Regions from separate parts of the Streptomyces sp. HP-A2021 genome, predicted to be linked through region 1. Evidence: riboswitches for the same ligand, from Rfam matches in the RefSeq annotation. Region 1 holds a riboswitch; each other region holds the start of a gene.
What was found. A riboswitch is a leader RNA that binds a small molecule or an ion and turns the genes downstream of it on or off. The one in region 1 is predicted to bind cobalamin.
Positions count from the first base shown of each region.

Region 2: another riboswitch for cobalamin. It lies ahead of MQE23_RS34180 (cobalamin biosynthesis protein); the one in region 1 lies ahead of MQE23_RS40140 (energy-coupling factor ABC transporter permease).
Region 3: another riboswitch for cobalamin. It lies ahead of MQE23_RS37245 (ABC transporter substrate-binding protein); the one in region 1 lies ahead of MQE23_RS40140 (energy-coupling factor ABC transporter permease).

Region 1 is NZ_CP094344.1:8,917,677-8,924,613, forward strand. It holds gene MQE23_RS40115 (maleylpyruvate isomerase N-terminal domain-containing protein) at 1-495, opposite strand, end outside; gene MQE23_RS40120 (amidinotransferase) at 679-1,806, shown strand; gene MQE23_RS40125 (ATP-binding cassette domain-containing protein) at 1,827-2,681, opposite strand; gene cbiQ (cobalt ECF transporter T component CbiQ) at 2,678-3,427, opposite strand; gene MQE23_RS40135 (energy-coupling factor ABC transporter substrate-binding protein) at 3,433-3,804, opposite strand; gene MQE23_RS40140 (energy-coupling factor ABC transporter permease) at 3,801-4,502, opposite strand; cobalamin riboswitch at 4,532-4,739, opposite strand; gene MQE23_RS40145 (serine/threonine-protein kinase) at 4,808-6,202, opposite strand; gene MQE23_RS40150 (MFS transporter) at 6,675-6,937, opposite strand, start outside.
Region 2 is NZ_CP094344.1:7,565,365-7,572,301, forward strand. It holds gene cobN (cobaltochelatase subunit CobN) at 1-2,367, opposite strand, end outside; gene MQE23_RS34175 (cobyric acid synthase) at 2,364-3,875, opposite strand; gene MQE23_RS34180 (cobalamin biosynthesis protein) at 3,872-4,813, opposite strand; cobalamin riboswitch at 4,914-5,053, opposite strand; gene MQE23_RS34185 (hypothetical protein) at 5,197-5,418, opposite strand; gene MQE23_RS34190 (inorganic phosphate transporter) at 5,453-6,697, opposite strand; gene MQE23_RS34195 (lysozyme) at 6,840-6,937, opposite strand, start outside.
Region 3 is NZ_CP094344.1:8,240,934-8,247,870, forward strand. It holds gene MQE23_RS37230 (4-hydroxybenzoate 3-monooxygenase) at 1-888, opposite strand, end outside; gene MQE23_RS37235 (APC family permease) at 927-2,567, opposite strand; gene MQE23_RS37240 (CoA-binding protein) at 2,702-3,130, opposite strand; cobalamin riboswitch at 3,222-3,412, shown strand; gene MQE23_RS37245 (ABC transporter substrate-binding protein) at 3,481-4,497, shown strand; gene MQE23_RS37250 (iron chelate uptake ABC transporter family permease subunit) at 4,494-5,507, shown strand; gene MQE23_RS37255 (ABC transporter ATP-binding protein) at 5,528-6,307, shown strand; partial or broken gene MQE23_RS37260 (hypothetical protein) at 6,601-6,937, shown strand, end outside.

The DNA of each region.
Region 1 (6,937 bases):
GGCGAGCCCCTCCGCGGGCGGCGGCGCGGCGTCCGGGAGGTGGGCGATCAGGTCGAGATGGTGCAGCGTCCACTCCATGACGTACGTGGAGAGGTAGTCGCCCACGGTGAGAACCTCGTCGCGGGTGCCGACCCGGAGACCGGGGTCGGCGAGCTCCGCCGCGCGGCCCGCGGCGGAGCCGACGTCGTCCAGGTGGAACTTGAGCAGGTGCGGTTCCCCGTACGCGGCGGCCAGCCGGACGGTCAGCGCGTCGAGCGGGTCGTCTCCGGTCGGCGGCGTGTCGGAGACCTCCCAGTAGGTCAGCGCGTCACGGGTCGGTTCCCCGTCGGCGGGGGTGGCGAGGGTGATCAGGACGTCCTGCGCGTCGATGACCAGATGGCACACCAGGTCCCGCACCAGCCAGCCGGTACAGCCGGACGGCCGGGCGAAGTCCTCGTCGGCCAGCTCGGCGACCGCCGCGCGCAACGCCGTCCAGGAGCTTGAGAAGAGATCCACACCGGCAACGTAGGCCGTGCCCCGCGGGCGGACAAGCGGATTGCGGACGGCAGGACCGCACGAGCGGCAGCGCCGTCGAGCACGACTGTTGACGCCGACCCGGCCGCCGCGCCACGGTGAGTGACGTGGCAAGCGCGGTGCATCACCGAAGCCTGACATCCGAAGGTGGTGAGCATGGCCATCATGGAGAGGCCCGAAACGCCGGCCGCGACGGCCGCGGACGTGGAGCGCCTCGTCTCGCCGGTCAACTCGCACACCGAGTGGGATCCGCTGGAGGAGATCATCGTCGGGCGTCTCGAGGGCGCGACGATCCCTTCGGACCACCCGGTGGTGAGCTGCAACGTGCCGCCCTGGGCCGGGCGGCTGCAGGGACTCGCCGCCGGCTTCCGGTACCCGCGCGTGCTCGTCGAGCAGGCGCAGCAGGAGATCGACGGGTTCGTCGCCCTGCTGGAGTCCCTCGGCGTCACGGTCAGGCGGCCGGACGTGGTCGACCACCGGCGCCGCTTCGCCACCCCCGACTGGTCCTCCCGGGGCTTCTGCAACACCTGTCCGCGGGACAGCATGCTCGTGATCGGCGACGAGATCATCGAAACTCCGATGGCCTGGCCGTGCCGGTACTTCGAGACCCACTCCTACCGCCCGCTCCTCAAGGACTACTTCCGCCGCGGCGCGCGCTGGACGGCGGCACCCAGGCCGCAGCTCACGGACGAACTGTTCGATCCGGACTTCCAGGTGCCGAAGGACGGCGAGCCCATGCGGTACATCCTCACCGAGTTCGAGCCGGTCTTCGACGCGGCGGACTTCGTCCGGGCCGGGCGGGACCTTTTCGTCACGCGCAGCAACGTCACCAACCGGATGGGCATCGACTGGCTGCGCCGCCATCTCGGGCAGGGGTACCGCATCCACGAGATCGAGAGCCGCTGCCGTACGCCCATGCACATCGACACGACCTTCGTCCTGCTCGCGCCCGGAAAGGTGCTGGTCAACCCGGAGTACGTCGACGTCGACCGGCTGCCCGGCATCCTGAGCTCCTGGGACGTCCTGGTCGCCCCCGAGCCCGACCCGATCGACGAGACGCTGCTCAAGGTCACGTCGATGTGCGGCCAGTGGCTCAGCATGAACGTGCTCATGATCGACGAACGGCGGGTGATCGCGGAGCGGCACCACACCGGCATGCTGCGCGCCCTGGAGAAGTGGGGTTTCGAGCCGATCCCGTGCGACCTGCTGCACTACGCGCCGTTCGGCGGCTCGTTCCACTGCGCGACGCTCGACGTCCGGCGCCGCGGCTCACTCGAGTCCTACTTCGACTGACCGAGGCCTCCGGGCGCCCCTCAGACTCCAGGCGCGCCCAGCCGTCCGGCCGCGAGGGCGGCGAGTTCCGTGGGCGTTCGCGGCCCCGGCTCCGTGCCCGTCAGCCACCCCTGCGCGCGGAGGAGTTCCGCCGCGGCGGCTCCCCACGGCAGCCGCAGGCCCGCCTCTTGGAGGAGGTCGGGGCGGGCCAGTGCCACGGGAGCGGGCCCGGTGCGGACTCCGGACGGGGTGAGGAGCGCCGCGTCGTCGGCCCAGCGCAGGGCGAGGTCGACGTCGTGGGTGGCCATCACCACCGTGGTGCCGGCCGCACGGAGTCCGTCGAGCGTGCTGAGGAGCCGTTCCTGGCCGTCGGGGTCGAGCCCGGCCGTCGGCTCGTCGAGGATGAGGACACGGGGGCGCATGGCGACCGCGCCCGCGATGGCGGTGCGTTTGCGCTGCCCGTAGGAGAGCAGATGGGTGGGCCGGTCGGCCAGGGCGGTGATGTCCAGGGCGGCGAGCGCCTCCGCCACCCGCGCCCGCACCTCCGTGTCGTCCAGGCCGAGGTTCAGCGGCCCGAACGACACGTCCTGCTCGACGGACGCCGCGAAGAGCTGGTCGTCCGGGTCCTGCACCACCAGCTGGACGGTCGTCCGCAGCCGGGTCAGGCCCTTGCGGTCGTACGTCACCGGCTGCCCGTCGACCGTCAGCCGGCCCTCGTGGGGCCGCAGTCCGCCGCTGAGGAGCCGCATCAGCGTGGTCTTGCCGCTGCCGTTGCGGCCGAGCAGCGCGAGCGCGCGACCCTCGCGGATCCCGAAGTCGAGGCCGCTGAGCACGGCCGGGCCGTCCTCGTAGGCGAAGGACGCGCCCCGCAGGGCGACGAGGGCGGGCTCGCTCATGTCAGCGGCCTTTCCAGTACGAAGGTGAGGACGGCCAGCGCCGCGAGGAGTACGCAACTGGCCGTCGTGAAGCGGACGGAGACACGGGCCTCGGGCACCAGGACGCGCAGGGTGCCGTCGTAGCCGCGCCCGGCGAGACCGGCCTGGAGGCGGACCGCCCGGTCGAAGGCCCGGACGAACGCGGTGGCGCCGAGACCGCCCAGGGAACGCCAGGCGGCGGCCCGCGTGGTGTGCCCGAGCCGGGCCGCCTGCGCGTCACGGACCCGGCGCACGGAGTCCAGCAGCAGGAAGCTCATCCGGTACGTCACGAGCGCCACGTCGACGACCGGCGCGGGCACCCCGGCCCGGACCAGCCGCGGCAACAGGTCGGACATGGGCGTGGTGAACGCGAACAGCAGCACCCCCAGGGATGCCGCCGAGGTGCGCAGCAGCAACTCCCCGGCCCGGACCGGCCCGTCACCGGCGAGGGAGACGAAGCCGCCCGGCCCGCCGACCTGCACGAGCAGCGTCAGCGCGCCGGTCACGCAGAAACCCAGCGGCACCCGGTAGGCCCGCCACAGCCGGCGCCAGGGCACGCCCGCCGGACCCAGCAGCACCACCAGGGCGGTCAGCAGCACCAGAGCCGCGCCCGGCCAGGGCGGCAGCGAGATCGCCAGCAGGGTCAGACCCAGCCCGAGCACGGCCTTGTCCACGGGATGGCGGCGGCGCCAGCGACTGCTGTGCGCCGCCGCGTCGATCGGCAGCACGCGGCTCAGGCCCCTTCGGCCGTGGACTCCTCGGCGGCGCCCCCGGCCGCACGGCTCTCGGAGTCCCGCTCCCGCGCCCGCTGCTCACCCTGCCGCCTGCCCCGGCGCAGGCCGAAGTAGTAGGCGAGGACACCGGAGCCGAGGGCCGCCTGGAGGGAGAACAGCGCCGACTCGATCTCACCGGACGGCGGTTCGTACAGGGGTGAGAACCAGGGCTTGTAGTCCGGCTCGATCTCGGTGATCGCCGTCTCCGCCTCGCCGTCGGCGCCCGTGAACGGCTCCTTCTTGTGGTCGCCGAGGCCGAGCGCGAGCGGCAGCACGGCGAGCGCGGCCACGGCGAGCAGCAGCAGAAGGTTGATCTTCGTGTTCCTGCTCATCGGGCCACCGCCTCGGTCTCGCTCCGGGACTCCTTCTCGGCCAGGAACACACCCAGCCGGGTCAGTTCGCCCTTGCTGGACTGCACCAGCAGCCGCATCACGAGCACCGTCAGCAGTCCCTCGCTCACCGCGAGCGGGATCTGGGTGACGGCGAAGATGGAGCCGAACTTGCCGAGCGCGCCCAGGAACCCGCTGCCCGGGTCGGGGAACGCGAGCGCCAGCTGCACGCTGGTGACGCAGTAGGTGGACAGGTCGGCGACGAACGCGGCGCAGAACACGGCGACCATCAGCGGCACGCCGTAGCGGCGCAGCAGTCGGTACACCGCGTAACCGGCCCAGGGCCCGACGATCGCCATGGAGAAGATGTTGGCGCCGAGCGTCGTCAGACCGCCGTGCGCGAGCAGCAGCGCCTGGAAGAGCAGGGTGATGGTGCCCAGCACCGCCATGACGGGCGGCCGGAACAGGATGGCGCCCAGGCCCGTGCCGGTGGGGTGGGAGCAGCTGCCGGTGACGGACGGCAGTTTCAGGGCGGACAGGACGAACGTGAAGGCGCCTGAGGCGCCGAGGAGCAGGGTGCTCTCGGGGTGCTCGCGCACCTCACGGGTGAGCGACCGGACCCCGTGGAGGACGAACGGCGCAGACGCGACGCCCCAGGCGACCGCGTGCGCCGGAGGCAGGAAACCCTCGGCAATGTGCATGGCTCAGCAGACCCTCTCCAGCACCTCGTGGATGGTTGACGCGCCTTGGCCGGTCTCCTGGCTCACGGGTCCCACCGCCCGTACTCCGCCTTCCCGGGTCCGTGAGGACCCAGTGGCTGCCCGCTAGGGCTGGAGCCGGACTTCCCGATCACAGTGGCGAGGGCCGCACCGGCATCACACCGGATTTCCCGTTCACCAAGGCGTGGTGACAGTAATGCCGAGATAAGGGCCATGACAAGCCAGCCGAGGGGGCGCGCGGAGGGGCGCGTGAGGGGGCGACCGCTCACACACCGGCGCAGGACGGCTCAGTCGTCACCCTCGTCGTCCTCGTCCTCCCCGTTCCCCCAGGACCGCGGAGCCTGCTCCTGCTTGGGCTTGTCCGTCTTCTCCGGCGGGCTGCTGTTCGTCTCCTGCGCCGGGCTCTCGGAGGCGGTCGTCGCTTCGGCCGGGGTCGGGGAATCGGGTGCCGTGGCGGAGGGGGTGACATCGGCCACTGCGCCGGCGGTCGGAGTCGTGGCGGCCGCCGGGGCGGAGGCCAGGGGGTCGGCGGAGGCGGCGGAGCCGCCGGGCGAGGGGGCGGCCGGGCTGCTCGCGGACGGGGACGCGTCGGGTTCTGTGCCCTCCGTCGCGGTGTTGTCGGGCGAGAACCACAGCATGCCGGCGAGCATCGCGGCGAGGAAGACGGCCGCCGCGGCCACCACCGCTGCCGTTCTCCGGTGGTCGCCGAGACCGCCTCGGGGCGCGGCGCGACGGGAACGCCCGCCGCGGGCGGTACGAGACCCCGTGGGCAGCGCGTACGTGGCCGGGGCGCCGGTGTCGGCTGCCGCGTACGGTCTCGGCCCGGCGGACGGCACCGGGGACGCAGCCTCCGGCAGCGGCTCGGGCAGCCCTCGCCAGGCGCCGCCGGCGAACCACTCGGCCGCCTGCTGCGCCGTGGGCCGGTCCTCGGGCTGCTTGGCGAGCAGGGCGAGGAGGTAGCTCTCGAAGGCGGGCGGCAGACCGGCGACACCGAGTTCCCGGGGAGGTACGGGGGCGTTGTCGAGATGCTGGTGGAGGAGCGCGACGGCGGTGTCGGCCTGGAACGGGGGGCGGCCGCTCAGGAGCTGGTAGAGCACGCACCCCAGGGAGTACATGTCGGAGGCGGGACCGGCGGGCCGGCCCAGGGCCCGTTCGGGCGCGAGGTAGAGGCCGGTGCCGACGATCTGGCCGGTGGCGGTGAGCGCGGCGCCCGGGTCGTCGAGGAAGCGCGCGATGCCGAAGTCGCCGATCTTCAGTGTGCCGCCCGCGTCCAGCAGGAGGTTGGCGGGTTTGACGTCCCGGTGCACGATGCCCTGCTGGTGCGCGGCGGCGAGTCCCGCGGCGGCCTGCGCGGCGAGTTGCGCCACGCGCTCAGCGGGGAGCGCGCCGGAGACGGACAGCACCCGGGCGAGGCTGTCGCCCTCGACCAGCTCCATCACCAGGTACAGCCGGTTGTCGTACTCGCCGAAGTCCAGCACCCCTACCAGGTTGGGGTGGTTGAGACGCCCGGCCGTCTGGGCCTCCAGGCGGAACCGGGAGGCCGCCGTGGCGTCGGTGTCCTGGGGCAGCAGCAGCTTGACGGCCACCGCTCTGGCGAGTGTCTCGTCGTACGCACGCCAGACCTCTCCCATTCCGCCGCGCCCGATCTCAACGTCCAGCCGGTAGCGGCCCGCTAGCAGCACTCGTCCTCGTCCTATGCTCGTGGGAAGGTCCTCGCCGCAGGCCGCAACTCCCCGCGTCGGAGCGGGGGTTGGTGGGGGGTGCCGCAGCCGACCCAGGATACTGGCGCCGCGTGACCACAGTTCCCCGGTGCGGTGTCGTGGGACGGTACGGTCCCGGAAATCGGGGAGCGGAGGACCGTCCCGCCGGGGTGAAGCTGCGGCGCGCGGGGTTGCCACGGCTGTGGCTGCCACGCCTTTCCCCGCTGCCGGCGGGCGCCGGATCGGGCCGCCGCGCGCCTGCCTCCCGCGTCTGCGCGGTCGTCGGGCGCGTGCCGTCGGGCCGTCGCGTGCTCCGCCCCTCTGGGCCTGGGTCAGGTTGCCGCGCCCCCGCCTGCTGCGCCTGGCCTGTGGTCGGGCTGCCGCGTGCCCGGCCCCCGCGTCTCCGCCTGCTGTCGGGTCTCCGCGTGCCCGCCTCCCGCGTCTGCGCGTGCCGTCAGGCCGTCGCGCCCGCCCCCTGCGCCCGTTCCTCCCGGCGCGGCAGCAGTGCCACCGCCAGGGCGGGTACGGCCGCGAGCACCAGCCAGGGCACGGCGGCCGGGAGGCCCGTGTCGAGCAGGGAGCCGGTGGCCGCGCTGCCGGCGAGGACGATCAGGCCCGAGACCGACGACAGCGCACCCATGTAGAGGCCGATCCGGCCCTCCTCGGCGAGGTCGGGCACCCAGGCTCGGGCGGCGGGCACGACCAGCATCTGCCCCA
Region 2 (6,937 bases), 1.4 Mb from region 1:
GGTCCTGGCCAGCCGCGGCACGACCTCCGTGCAGGCGAACTCCAGCACCGCCACGGCGTCGGCGACGTCCCCGCCGAGCACCTCCCGGACCAGCGCCGGGACCTCGGCGACCGCCCAGCCGCGCTCCTCCATGCCCTCCGCGATCCGCCGGCACAACTGCTCCAGCAGGTCGATGGCGTCGGCGGCGGTGCGCGCAGGGCCCGCCACCAGCTCCGTCAGCTCCGCAGGCACCTTCACCGGAGCGCCCGGCTCGGCCAGCAGTTCCTTCTCCACCAGCCCGAAGTGCTCCGCCAGCGCCGCCCTCAGCCCGGGCAGCGCGTCGGCCTGCCCGCCCCACACCTGCGAGGCGCGCAGCACCGCCAGCACGAGGTTGACGCGCGGCTCACCGACCGGGCCGCCGCCCAGGATGTGCAGGCCGTCGCGGATCTGCACATCCTTGATCTCGCACAGATAGCCGTCGATGTGCATGACGAACTCGTCGAACGCCTCGTCGTCCGGCTGCTCGTCGACATGCAGGTCGTGGTGCAGTTCGGCGGCCTTCACCAGGGTCCAGATCTGCGCGCGCACGGCCGGGGCCTTCGCCGGGTCCAGGTCGGAGACGAGCGCGTACTCGTCCAGGAGCTGCTCCAGCTTGGCCAGGTCGCCATAGGTGTCGGCGCGGGCCATCGGCGGCACCAGGTGGTCGACGACCGTGGCGTGCCCGCGCCGCTTGGCCTGGGTGCCCTCGCCCGGGTCGTTGACGATGAACGGGTAGATCAGCGGCAGCTCCCCGAGCACGGCGTCCGGGGCGCACCCACCGCTGAGCCCGAGGCCCTTGCCGGGCAGCCACTCCAGCGTGCCGTGCTTGCCCATGTGGACGATCGCGTCCGCGCCGAAACTGTTCTCCAGCCAGCGGTAGGCCGCCAGGTAGTGGTGGGACGGCGGCATGTCCGGGTCGTGGTAGATCGCGATGGGGTTCTCGCCGAAGCCGCGCGGCGGCTGGATCATCACCACGACGTTCCCGAACTGCAGGGACGCCAGCACGATGTCGTCCCCGTCGACGTAGAGGCCGCCCGGCGGCTCGCCCCACGCCTCGGTCATGGCGTCCCGCAGCTCCGGGTCGAGCTTGTCGAACCAGGCCCGGTAGTCCGCCAGCGGCACCCGCGCGGGCGCGGCGGCCAGCTGCTCGTCCGTCAGCCACTCCACGTCGTGCCCACCGGCCTCGATGAGCCGGTGGATCAGTTCGTCGCCGTGGTCCGGGTACTCGGTGAGGCCGTATCCGGCGTCCTTCAGGGCGTCCAGCACCCGCACCGCCGAGGCCGGGGTGTCCAGCCCGACGGCGTTGCCGACGCGCGAGTGCTTGGTCGGGTACGCGGTGAAGACCAGCGCGAGGCGCTTGTCGGCGTTCGCCTTGTGCTTCAGCCGGGCGTGCCGTACGGCGATCCCGGCCACCCGCGCGGCCCGCTCCGGGTCGGCCACGTACACGGGCACGTCGTCCGCGCCCTGTTCCTTGAAGGAGAACGGCACGGTGATCAGCCGCCCGTCGAACTCCGGGATCGCCACCTGCATCGCGGCGTCCATGGGGGACAGGGCGGCGTCGGACGCCTCCCAGGCGCGCCGCGAGGACGTCAGGCACAGCCCTTGCAGCACCGGGATGTTCAGCTCGGCGAGGGCGCCGATGTCCCAGGACTCCTCGTCACCGCCCGCCGAGGCCTGCGAGGCGTGGGTGCCGCCGGCGGCGAGGACGGTGGCGACGAGGGCGTCCGCCCGCCCGAGGATCTCGTACAGCCCCGCGTCGGCCCCGCGCAGCGAACCGCAGTACACGGGCAGCGCGTTGGAGCCCCGCGCCTCGATCGCGTCGCACAGGGTGTCCACGAAGGCGGTGTTGCCGCTCAGCTCATGCGCCCGGTAGAAGAGCACGCCGACGGTCGGCCGGCCCTCGACCCGTGCACGCTCGCCCCGGACGCCGTACTCCGGCATCCGCTGCGGCGCGGCGAACCCCTCGCCCGTGAGCAGCACGGTGTCGGACAGGAACCGCGCCAGCTCGGTGAGGTTGTCCGGCCCGCCCTCCACGAGGTACTTCAGCGCCTCCGCCACGACACCGGCCGGCACCGACGACTCGGCCATCAGCTCCGCGTCGGGCACCGCCTCGCCGCCCAGCAGCACGGTCGGGACGCCGGACGCCCTCAGCGCGGCGAGCCCGTCCTCCCAGGCCCGCTTGCCGCCGAGCAGCCGTACGACGGCGATGTCCGCGCCGTCGAGGAGGGCGGGAAGCTCCTCCCGGACGTCCACGCGGGTCGGGTTGCCGATCCGGTACGAGGCACCGGAGGCGGCCCGGGCCGCCAGCAGGTCCGTGTCGGCGGTCGACAACAACAACACAGTGCTCATGCGGGCGCTCCCGGTGGAATGAAGGGCAGTCCTCGCGGCGCGCCCGACTCGATGAGCCGCCACAGCGCGTCCGTGTCCGCGTGCTGTTCGATCAGGTCGCCGAGCCGGTCGAGCTGCTCCTCGCGCAGCGCGGCGAACGAGGTGTCGGGCGCCGGCTCGAAGCGGCGCCCCGCGGCGGCCGCCACCTCGCGCAGGAAGGCCCGCCGGAACCCGTCCGACTCCAGCGAGCCGTGCCAGTGAGTGCCCCAGGTCTGGCCGACCCGGCAGCCGTCCAGGAAGGGGTCCCCTCCGGTGACGTCGGCGACGCCGTGATGGATCTCGTAGCCCTCGACGCGTTCCCCGAGGGCCTCGCCCTCCGGCCGCGTGAGGGTCTTCTCGGGGGCGAACCGCACCCGCACGGGCAGGACCCCGAGCCCCTCGACATGACCCCGGCGGCTCTCCACGTCGTCCTCGATGTGCTCGCCGAGGATCTGGAAGCCGCCGCAGATCCCGAGGACGGGCCGCTGCTCGGCGGCCCTGCGGACCAGGGCCTCGGCGAGCCCCCGCTCCCGCAGCCACTCCAGCGCACGGACGGTCCCCCGGGTCCCGGGCACGATGACGAGGTCGGCGTCGGCGAGTTCCTCGGGCCGGTCCACGAACCGCACGACGACACCGGGTTCGGCGGCCAGCGCGTCGACGTCCGTGAAGTTGGACATCAGCGGAACGGCACAGACAGCGACGCGCAGCACGTCCTCGCCGACCGGCGGTGCGACGACGGACTCCCGGACCGTCCCCCGCAGCGAGACCCGCAGCCCGTCCTCCTCGTCGATCCCCAGCCCGTGCCGGAAGGGCAGGACGCCGTACGTGGGCCGTCCCGTGAGTCCCTTGAGCATGTCGAGCCCCGGCTCCAGCAGGGACACGTCCCCCCGGAACTTGTTGACGAGGAACCCGGCGACGCACTCCTGGTCCTCGCGCGACAGCAGGGCGACGGTCCCGAAGAACGAGGCGAAGACACCGCCCCGGTCGATGTCGCCGACGACGAGCACGGGGATCCCGGCGCCCCGGGCGATCCCCATGTTGACGATGTCGGTCCGGCGCAGATTGATCTCGGCGGGACTGCCCGCCCCCTCACAGATCACCGCGTCATACGTGCCCCGCAACTGCTCCAGACAGTCCAGCACGGTTCCGAGCAGCTTCTGCTGTCGTCCCCCGTGGTACCCGCGTGCGCTCAGCTCCCCGACCGGCTTGCCCAGCAGCACGACCTGACTGCTGCTCTCGCCACCGGGCTTGAGCAGCACCGGGTTCATCAGCGCGGTCGGCTCGACACGGCAGGCCTGCGCCTGCATGGCCTGCGCGCGCCCGATCTCGGCCCCTTCCTTCGTGACGAAGGAGTTGAGGGACATGTTCTGCGCCTTGAAGGGCGCGACCTTGACGCCCTGTCGCACCAGCCACCGGCAGATCCCGGCGGTCACGACGCTCTTGCCGGCGTCGGAGGTGGTACCGGCGACGAGGAGTCCACCGCCCGTCATGACGTACGCCCTTTCGCGATGCGGCGCGCGGCGACACAGACGCCGAGCGCGAGCCAGCCGACCCGCCTGGACAGCCGTACGGCCCGTTCGATGTCCCGGGTGCGGACGGCGCGCCCGGACCCGTTGAGCACGGGCCGGTGCTCGACGCGCCCGCCGTACGACAGGGTCCCGCCCAGCCGCACCCCGAGCGCCCCCGCGAACGAGGCCTCCACGGGCCCGGCGTTGGGGCTCGGATGCTTGGCGGCGTCGGCACGCCAGGCGCGCACCGCTGCCCGTGGATCGTCTCCTGCCAGGACCGCGAGCACGGCGGTCAGCCGGGCCCCGGGCCAGCCCGCGAGATCGTCCAGCCGCGCGGAGGCCCACCCGTAGCGCCGGTACCGGGCCGACTTGTGCCCGACCATGGCGTCGAGGGTGTTGACGGCCCGGAACCCGACGAGTCCCGGCACACCGCCGACGGCCCCCCACACGAGCGCCCCCACGACCGCGTCGGAGGTGTTCTCGGCGACGGACTCGACCACGGCCCGGGCGATCCCGTCGGCGTCGAGCGCCTGAGGATCCCGCCCGCACAGATGCGGCAGCCGCGCCCGGGCCCCCTCGACGTCCCCCGCCTCCAGGGCACGCCCGATGGCCCGGGCCTCCCGCGCGAGTGAAGTCCCCCCGACCACGGCCCAGGTGGCGGCAGCCGTCAGCGCGGCGGACGCGACGGCGGAGTCCCGCACGGCACGGGCGGCGACGCCCCCGAGCGCGACGGCACCTCCGGCGCACACCGCGGTGTGCAGCGCGCCCCACCCCCGGTGGTCCCGCCACAACACCCGTTCCACGGCGCCCGCGGCCCGCCCGAACACGGCGACCGGATGCCCCCGGCGGGGATCGCCGAGCAGCAGGTCACCGATCAGACCGGCGGCGGCGCCGTACGCGAAGACGCGACCGGCACCCATGGGCTCAGCCGGCCGCTGGGGCAGGCAGGGGTGGGGTACTGAACCTCGATCGGCAGCCGCGCATGGCGATATGTCCTCACTCAGGGTGTCCACGCCCTGGTTCGACTAGACCGGCGGTGAGAGTTCCTGGCTCCCGGGGATTGCTACCCCGGTGACAGTGGCGGGACCGCGCCGGACTCGCACCGGCTTCCTCTCCTGCCGCCGTACTGGCCCCGGCAGTCCACCACGGCCGGGAACAGCCGTCAACTTGCCGTTGACCTGCGAGGGGAGAGTGTGGAGAAGCCCACACCGCCGCTCTGACACCGAGTTGGTGTCCCCCCACCACACGACGACCGGGCGGTACGGGACCCAAGTCCCGTACCGCCCGGCGGAGTCGATCGTGATCAGGCCACGATCAGATAGATCCCGTATCCCACGGCAGCCGCACACGCCGCGAAGCACGCGTACGCGCCCGTCACCGCGAGCCCCGCGGACCCGCCCTCCGCGGCCGCCCGCTCGCGGCGGGACAGGCCGGTGATGCCGAGGGTGAACAGGCCCACCAGGGCCACGGTGACCACGAGGCTGACGCCGAAGACGGAGCCGAGGGCCGCCCAGTCGATCTTCATATCGGAGACTCTTCCTTGTTACCGGTCGGCGGGGTCAGACCGTGGTGGTCGTCGAGGGCGTCCGCTCGGCGGCGGCCTGAGCCGGGAACGACGGCACCGGGTCCTCCGTCGCCGTGCCCGCCGGAGGCGGGGTCACCGCGGCCATCGCCGTGGTCACCACACCGGCCGGCTCCGCCTCGTCGGCGTCGTTGACGTTGGTGTGGTCGACGACCTCACGCCGCGAGATCTTCCAGATCGCCGCGCTGGAGGCCACGAGGAAGACGGCCACCACCGCGGTGCCCCAGCTGCCGAAGCCGGTGACGTACTCGGCGAGCGCGCCCACCAGGGCCGCCGCCGGCAGCGTCAGACCCCACGCGACGAACATCCGCGTCGCCGTCGACCAGCGGACGACGCCGCCCCTGCGGCCGAGCCCCGCGCCCATCACCGAGCCGGACACGGAGTGGGTGGTGGAGAGGGAGAAACCGATGTGCGAGGAGGCCAGGATGACCGTGGCCGCGCTGGTCTGGGCGGCGAAGCCCTGCTGCGGCTGGAGGTCGGTCAGGCCCTTGCCCATGGTGCGGATGATGCGCCAGCCGCCGAGGTACGTGCCGAGCGCGATCGCGAGACCCGCCGAGAGGATGACCCACATGGGCGGGTCGGAGTCGGGGGCGACGGCGCCGCCGGCGACCAGGGCGAGGGTGATGACACCCATCGTCTTCTGGGCGTCGTTGGTGCCGTGGGCCAGCGAGACCAGGCCCGCGGAGGCGATCTGGCCCGCCCGGTAGCCCTTCTCGGAGGCCTTGCCGTCGGCCTTCTTGCCGAGGGAGTACGTCAGCCGGGTGGCGAGCAGTGCCGCGATGCCCGCGACCACCGGGGCGGCGATCGCCGGGATCAGCACCTTGGTGACCAGGACGTCGCCGTGCACCGCGCCGACGCCCGCCGAGGCGATCGTGGCGCCGATCAGGCCGCCCATCAGGGCGTGCGAGGAACTGGACGGCAGACCGACCAGCCAGGTCAGCAGGTTCCAGAGGATCGCGCCGACCAGGGCGGCGAAGATGACCTCGGGACGGATGCCGGCCTCGTCGACGAGGCCTTTGGAGATCGTGTTGGCGACTTCCACGGACAGGAAGGCGCCGACCAGGTTGAGGACGGCGGACATGGCGACGGCGACCTTGGGCCTCATGGCGCCCGTGGAAATGGTCGTGGCCATCGCGTTCGCGGTGTCGTGGAAACCGTTCGTGAAATCGAACGCGAGTGCGGTTACCACCACAATCGCGAGGATCAGCGAGAAGCTTTCCATTTACCCAGGCAATCGTTCGAGGTCGTTGGCCCGTCGAACGTAGGTAACCCGAGTGAACGGAAGATGAACTGGGAGGGGCGCAGGGGTGTCCGCAAACGAGGACTGTCGTTCCGTCCTCCTTGGGCTCCCCGCGCCCCGAAGGCTAGGCGCCGCGCGCGAACTGTTTCAGCCGATCGAGTGACCCGTCGAAGAGGTTCTGATCACCCGGAAGGGTCCCCGATCCGTTGTCGTACTGCCAGA
Region 3 (6,937 bases), 680 kb from region 1:
GAGCCGGCCGGACACCATCGGCTCGACCACGTAGTCGTGCATGTCCAGCACACGCTTCTCGATCAGCCGCCCCTCGGTCAGCGGCGGCACACCGGACGCCCCGAGCCGCTCCTGGAGCTCCGCCCAGACGCGCTCGTGCGGCCAGTTCTCCGGGTCGTCGCCCGGCGGGCACTGGAGGTAGTAGCGGGTCACCTCCGGACTGCGGGGCATCTGCCCGGCGAACCCCCTGGCGTGGCAGCCGAACAGCACGCAGTCGGCGGACGGCGGAGCCTCGGCGAGCAGGGCCAGCCAGCCGATGCCGTAGTCGTGCCGCGCGACACGCACCCGTTCCGGCGGCAGAGCGGCCCGCGTCACCCCGCGCGCCCCGTCGCAGCCGGCCACGAAGTCGCAGTGCACGGTGCGCTGTTCACCCGTCTCCTGGCAGGTGTACGACACCGACGGCCGGTCGGTGTCGATGTCGTGCACCCGCACGTCCCGGACCCCGAAGCGGATCTGCCCGCCGCGTACGTCGGCGTACTCGCGCACCAGGTCCGTCACCAGCAACGGCTGCGGATAGACGAAATGGTGACTTCCCGTCAGCTCGCCGTAGGGGAACCGGTACCGCTCGCCGTCGAAGCGGAACTCGCACGCGGAGTGCAGCTCCGCGCGGTCCAGCAGGTTCCGGGCGAGGCCCCGCTTCTCCAGGCCCCGCACGGCCCACTCCTCGATGACTCCGGCCCGGGGCCGCTGTTCTATGAACTCCCGGGTCTCGGTCTCCAGCACCAGGCAGTCCACGGCCGCGGCCCGCAGGATGTTGCCGACGGTCAGCCCGGCGGGACCGGCGCCCACGACAACGACTGGGAAGCGTTGCGGGGCGCCGGAGTTGAGAGGCGGGGAGGCTTGGGTCATGCGCTCATTATGGAGGCGCCGGCCGGGTAGGGCCGGTGTCAGTGGACGGGCACCTCGGTGACGGCCACCTCCCCGATGCCCCGCTCGATCTCCTCCGGCCGGGACGCCGACGCCCGGGCCCAGTAGTAGATCGCCAAGGAGAACACCGCGATGACCACGATGTCCCACCACAGCCCGATGTGCCCCTGGCCGCCGAAGCCGCCCTGCCAGGAGATGACGCCCATGCCCAGCAGGTAGACCGGCAGCCACTGGGCGGCCCTCCAGTCGAGCCGGGGCGCGTCGGGCAGGCCCTTGCGGGTTGCGTACCAGGCGTATCCGCCCAGCAGGACGTAGCCGAGGACGATGGCCACGCCCAGTCGCCACAGCGTGTCCCAGGTCGACCAGTAGATGATGAGGTTGGCCACGACGAACGACAGCGGGGAGATGACGTTCCCGCCGGGCAGGCGGTAGGGCCGTTCGCGGTGCGGCAGCCGGTCGGCGAAGACGCCGTACGCCAGCGGGGCACCCGCGTACATCAGCACGCTCGCCGAGGTGATGAAGCCGACCAGCTGCTGCCAGCTCGGGAACGGCAGGAAGCAGACCACGCCGGTCACGAAGGAGACGATCAGGCCGAACCACGGAACGCCGCGCGCGTCGGTGCGGGTGAAGATCTTCGGCGCGTAGCCGTTGCGGGCCAGGCCGTAGGAGACGCGGGAGGTGGCGGTGGTGTAGATCAGGCCGGTGCCCCCGGGGGAGACGACCGCGTCCAGATACAGCACCACACTCAGCCAGCCGAGCCCCAGCAGGGTGGCCAGCCCCGCCCAAGGGCCGCTGATACCGGGGTAGTCGAGCTTGGTCCAGCCGTGCGCGAAGGAGGCCAGCGGCAGGGCCGCGATGAAGACGATCTGGAGCAGGACGTAGATCCCGGCTCCGATGGCGACCGAGCCGAGCGTCGCACGGGGCAGGTCACGGGCCGGGTCGCGGCTCTCGCCCGCCAGCTGGATCGCCTGCTCGAAGCCCAGCAGGGCGAAGATGATGCCGCTGGAACTGACGGCGCTCAGCACGCCATGGGCGCCGAACGGGGCGAAGCCGTGCTCGGTGAAGTTGCCCGGGTGGAAGTTGCCGGCCGCGATGATGAAGATCGCGGCCAGCGGCACGGCCACCTTCCACCAGGTGGCGGCGCTGTTGGTGTGGGCCAGGAGCCGCACGCCGAGGAAGTTGATCACGACGAACACGGCCATGAGGATCACGGCGACGACGAACCCGCTGGTCGTGAGCGTCCCGTCCTTGGCGTGCTGGAAACCCTGCGCCCAGTGCCAGTGCCCGGCGTAGCCGATCATGGCCTCGACCTCGATCGGTGCCACGGTCGCCGCCTGGAGCCAGGAGAACCAGCCGAAGGACATGCCGGCCAGTCCGCCGAACGCGTAGTGCGGATAACGTGCCGTGCCGCCCGCGACCGGGAACATGCCGCCGAGTTCCGCGTGCACCAGGGCCAGCAGTACGATCCCGACCGCGCCGATCAGCCACGACAGAATCGCCGCGGGGCCGGCCGCCACGACCGCCTTCTCGGCTCCGTACAGCCACCCGGAGCCGATGATGGAACCGACCGACGCCCACATGAGCCCGATCAGTCCGACGTCCCGGCGCAATCCGCCCGGGCCCCCCTTTACCCCCGCTGCTGCCTGGTCGACGCTCACCATGAATCAAGGGGCCTCTCATAAAAGAACTCGGTGAGTTCTGCGAGCAAGAGGCCTCAGATTAGGAATCGATTATCCAGCGGTAGAAGACGAGTTGCGCAGCCTTGACCCGGCGCGGGTATTTCCTGGAAAGCGCTTCAGGAGTTCTGTACGCGGTGATGAGGAAGCCGTGGGATCTCGATCGCCGGGCAGCGGTCCATCACCATCTCCAGGCCCGCGGCGCGGGTCCGGTCGTACGCCGCCTCGTCGATGACGCCGAGCTGGAACCACACGGCCTGCGCGCCCTTCGCGACCGCCTCGTCCGCGACCGCTCCGGCGAGATCGCTGTTCACGAACACGTCCACGACGTCCACGTCGAAGGGGATGTCCGCCAGACTGGCGTACCCCTGCTCGCCGTGCACCGTCTCCGCCTTCGGATGCACGGGCACGACGCGCTTGCCGAAGCGCTGGAGCACGGCGGCGACGCCGTACGCCGCGCGCTGCCGGTTCGACGACAGGCCCACCACGGCCCAGGTGTCGCCGAGCTCGGTGAGAATCCTGCGGACCGTTGCCTCGTCGCCGTACACCTGCGGCCTCCTCGGATGTCGCGGAAAACTGCTGTCGCACTGCTCTCCGTGCAACGGCGCAGGGCGCGCGGTGATTCCCCCGCGCCCTCCGTGATAGCTTGCCGAGGCCAGTCGAACCCATGTACGTGGGTCAGGGAATCCGGTGCGAATCCGGAACTGACGCGCAGCGGTGAGGGGGACGGGCGGGGCCTCGGCCACTGGACGGCACGTGTGACGTCCGGGAAGGCGCTCCGCACCGGACGAACCCGAGTCCGAAGACCTGCTGGCGGCCCCCGCGGCCGTGCGCGGCGGGGGAGCACCGTACGACCGGGCTCCGCGATCGAGCCCTCGACGACTGAGGACTGGTTTCCGTGCCCCTCGCCCGACCCGCCCGTGCCGCCGCCCTGCTCGCGGCCGGCTCCCTGCTCCTGACCGGCTGCGGCGACTCGAAGGCCACCACCGCCAAGGCCGCCGTGACCCTCGACAACTGCGGCCACGAGGTGCGCGTCGAGACCCCGCCGAAGCACGCCGTCTCCCTCAACCAGGGCACCACCGAGATCCTGCTCTCCCTCGGCCTCGCCGACCGTCTCGCGGGCACCGCCACCTGGACCGACCCCGTGATGAAGGGGCTGGCGAAGGCCAACGCGAAGGTGCCGCGCATCGCCGACAACAACCCGTCCTTCGAACGGGTCCTGGACGCCGACCCCGACTTCGTCGCGGCGTCCTTCGTCTCCACCCTCGGCAAGGGCGGCGTCGCCACCCGGGAGCAGTTCGAGAAGCTCGGCGTCCCCACGTACGTCTCCCCGTCGGACTGCGCCGGCAAGGACAACTCCGGCGACGGGGACGGCGCGCGCGACAAGGCGCTGGGCATCGACACCATCTACGGCGAAGTGCGCGACCTGGCCACCGTGTTCGGGGTGCAGGAACGGGGAGACAGGCTCGTGGCCTCCCTCCAGCGGCGCATGGCGAAGGCCACGCGGGGCATCCACGCCTCCGACGTCACTCTCCTGTACTGGTTCGCCAACTCCGAGTCGCCCTACATGGCGGGATGTTGCGGGGCGCCCGGCATCATCACCCGGGCCCTCGGCGCCAAGAACGTCTTCGACGACACGCACGAGGAGTGGCCGCAGATCAACTGGGAGACGGTCGCCGACCGCGACCCCGACGTCCTCGTCATCGGCGACCTCACCCGCAAGTCGCAGACCGCCGAGTCGGCCGCGAAGAAGATCGCCTTCCTGGAGTCCAACCCGGTCACCAAGAAGATGGACGCGGTCAGGCACAAGCGGTACGTGCTGCTCAGCGGGCAGGCCATGAACCCGACCATCCGCACGGTCGAGGGCGTGGAACAGGTCGCCGCCGGACTGCGCGAGTTCGGGCTCGTGAAGTGACCGTCCGCGGGCCCGCGCTCGGTGTCGCAGGCGCCTTGCTGCTGGTCGTCTCCCTGGCCCTGGCGATCACCGTCGGCCCGGCCGACATCCGGATCGCGGACGTCTGGTCCGTCGTCGCGGCCCACCTCGGGCTCGGCAGCTCGGACCTGACGCCGATCCGCGACGGGATCGTCTGGCAGCTGCGGCTGCCGCGCACCCTGCTCGCGGCCGTGTGCGGGGCCGGGCTCGCCGTCTGCGGGGCGGTGATGCAGTCGCTGCTGCGCAACCCGCTCGCCGACCCGTTCGTGCTCGGGGTGTCCTCCGGCGCCTCCACCGGCGCGGTCGTGGTCGTCGTCCTGGGACTGGGCGGCGGTGCCGTCTCGGTGTCCGCGGGAGCGTTCCTCGGCGCCCTGGTGTCCTTCGCGCTGGTGCTGCTGCTCAGCCACACCCTGGGCGGCACCACCGACCGGGTCGTCCTCGCGGGCGTCGCCGCCATGCAGCTCTTCTCCGCGCTCACCTCCTTCGTCGTGATGACCGCCGCCGACGCCGAGACGACCCGGGGCGTGCTGTTCTGGCTCCTCGGCTCGCTCGGCGGCGCGGGCTGGACCGACGTGTGGCTGTGCCTGGCCGTCCTGGCCGTCACGCTGGTGGTGTGCCTGTCGTACGCCCGTACCCTCGACGCCTTCGCCTTCGGGCAGGACGCGGCGGCCGCGCTCGGGGTGTCCGTGGCCCGCACTCGCCTCGTGCTGCTGTGTGTCACGGCCCTGCTCACGGCCGCGCTGGTCAGCTCGGCGGGGGCGATCGGCTTCGTCGGGCTGGTCCTGCCGCACGCCGCGCGGGCCCTGACCGGTCCCGGGCACGCCCGGCTGCTGCCGGTCACAGCCCTCGCCGGAGCGGTGTTCCTGGTGTGGGTGGACACCCTCGCCCGTACGGTGCTGGACCCCCAGGATGTGCCGGTGGGAGTCGTGACGTCGCTGATCGGGGTGCCGGCGTTCGTGGTGGTGCTGTACCGGACACGGAGGGTGCGGTGAGCAGGGCGGCGGAAGCAGCGGTGTCCGGCGCCGGGCTGCGGGCCGACCGGGTCGGTCGCCGTGCCGACGGACGCCTCATCCTCGACGGTGTCGTCCTCGCGCCGGAGACCGGCTCCACCGTCGGCGTCCTCGGTCCCAACGGCTCCGGCAAGTCCACGCTGCTGCGGCTGCTGGCGGGGCTGCTCACGCCGACCGCCGGAGTCGTCACCCTCGACGGCACGCCGCTGGGCGACCTGCCCCGCCGCACCGTCGCCCGCCGGCTCGCCGTGGTCGAGCAGCAGGCCGACACGCAGGTCGAGTTGACGGTGGTGGACGTCGTACGGCTGGGCCGCGTGCCGCACCGCCGGGCCTGGACGCCCGGTTCGGCGGACGACGAACGGGCCGTGCGCGAGGCCCTGGAGCGCACCGGCCTCGCCGACCGGGCCGACCAGCCCTGGCACACCCTCTCGGGTGGCGAACGCCAGCGGGTGCAGATCGCCCGCGCGCTCGCCCAGGAACCCCGCGAACTCCTCCTGGACGAGCCCACCAACCATCTCGACATCCACCACCAGCTCGACCTGCTCGCCCTGGTCACCGGCCTGCCGGTCACCACCGTCGTCGCCCTGCACGACCTCAACCTCGCGGCGATGTACTGCGACGAGGTCGTCGTGCTGAGCGCGGGGCGGGTCGTGGCGGGTGGCGCTCCGGGCGACGTCCTGACGGAGGAACTCATCGCCGAGGTCTACGGGGTGCGGGCCGCCGTCAGCCGTGAAGGCCCCGAGCAGCGGCCGCATGTGCGGTTCCTGGGGACGCTGGGCTGAGCGGCCCCGCGGCAGGCGGGGTGGGCGGGCGATTCACGCCATGGTGGTCTGTCCCGATAAACGCGTCGTCGGCCGGGCGGTTTCCGGTGTGGTGGTGTCTGGCCCGACGGGCGTGGCGTTGGTGGGCGGTTTCCGGCGTGGTGGTCTCACGGACCGGCGCGCCGTTCGTGGGGCGATCCCCGCCTCGATGACCTGGTCCGTCCGGCACGCCATTGGTGGGGTGTTCTCGCCACGGTGGCCGGAAAAAGCCGCACATGCCTGCGTGTGCCGCCCACCCGGCCTACGCTCGCCTCGTGCTGCGCATCATCGACGCCCGGACCGGCGAGCCGGTCGACGCCGCTCCGGCCCGCCGGGGCCTGACCCGTGTCGAAGTGCACGCGCCCGGCTCCGACCTGACGAACCTGCGGGTGCTGCTCGTGGCGGACCTGCTCGTGCGGGCGCTGGAGCTCGGCGGCACACCGGTGTGGGCCCTGCTGACCGGCGGGCACCGCCAGGCCGAGCTGCGCGCGGACGCCACGGCCCTCGGGATCCGCCCCTTCGAGGACAGCCCCGACGTCGGCGCCGGGCTGGGCGAGGCCCAGATCGTCCATGTCACCGTCGAGGGCGGGACAGCGCCTGACGGGGTGCGGA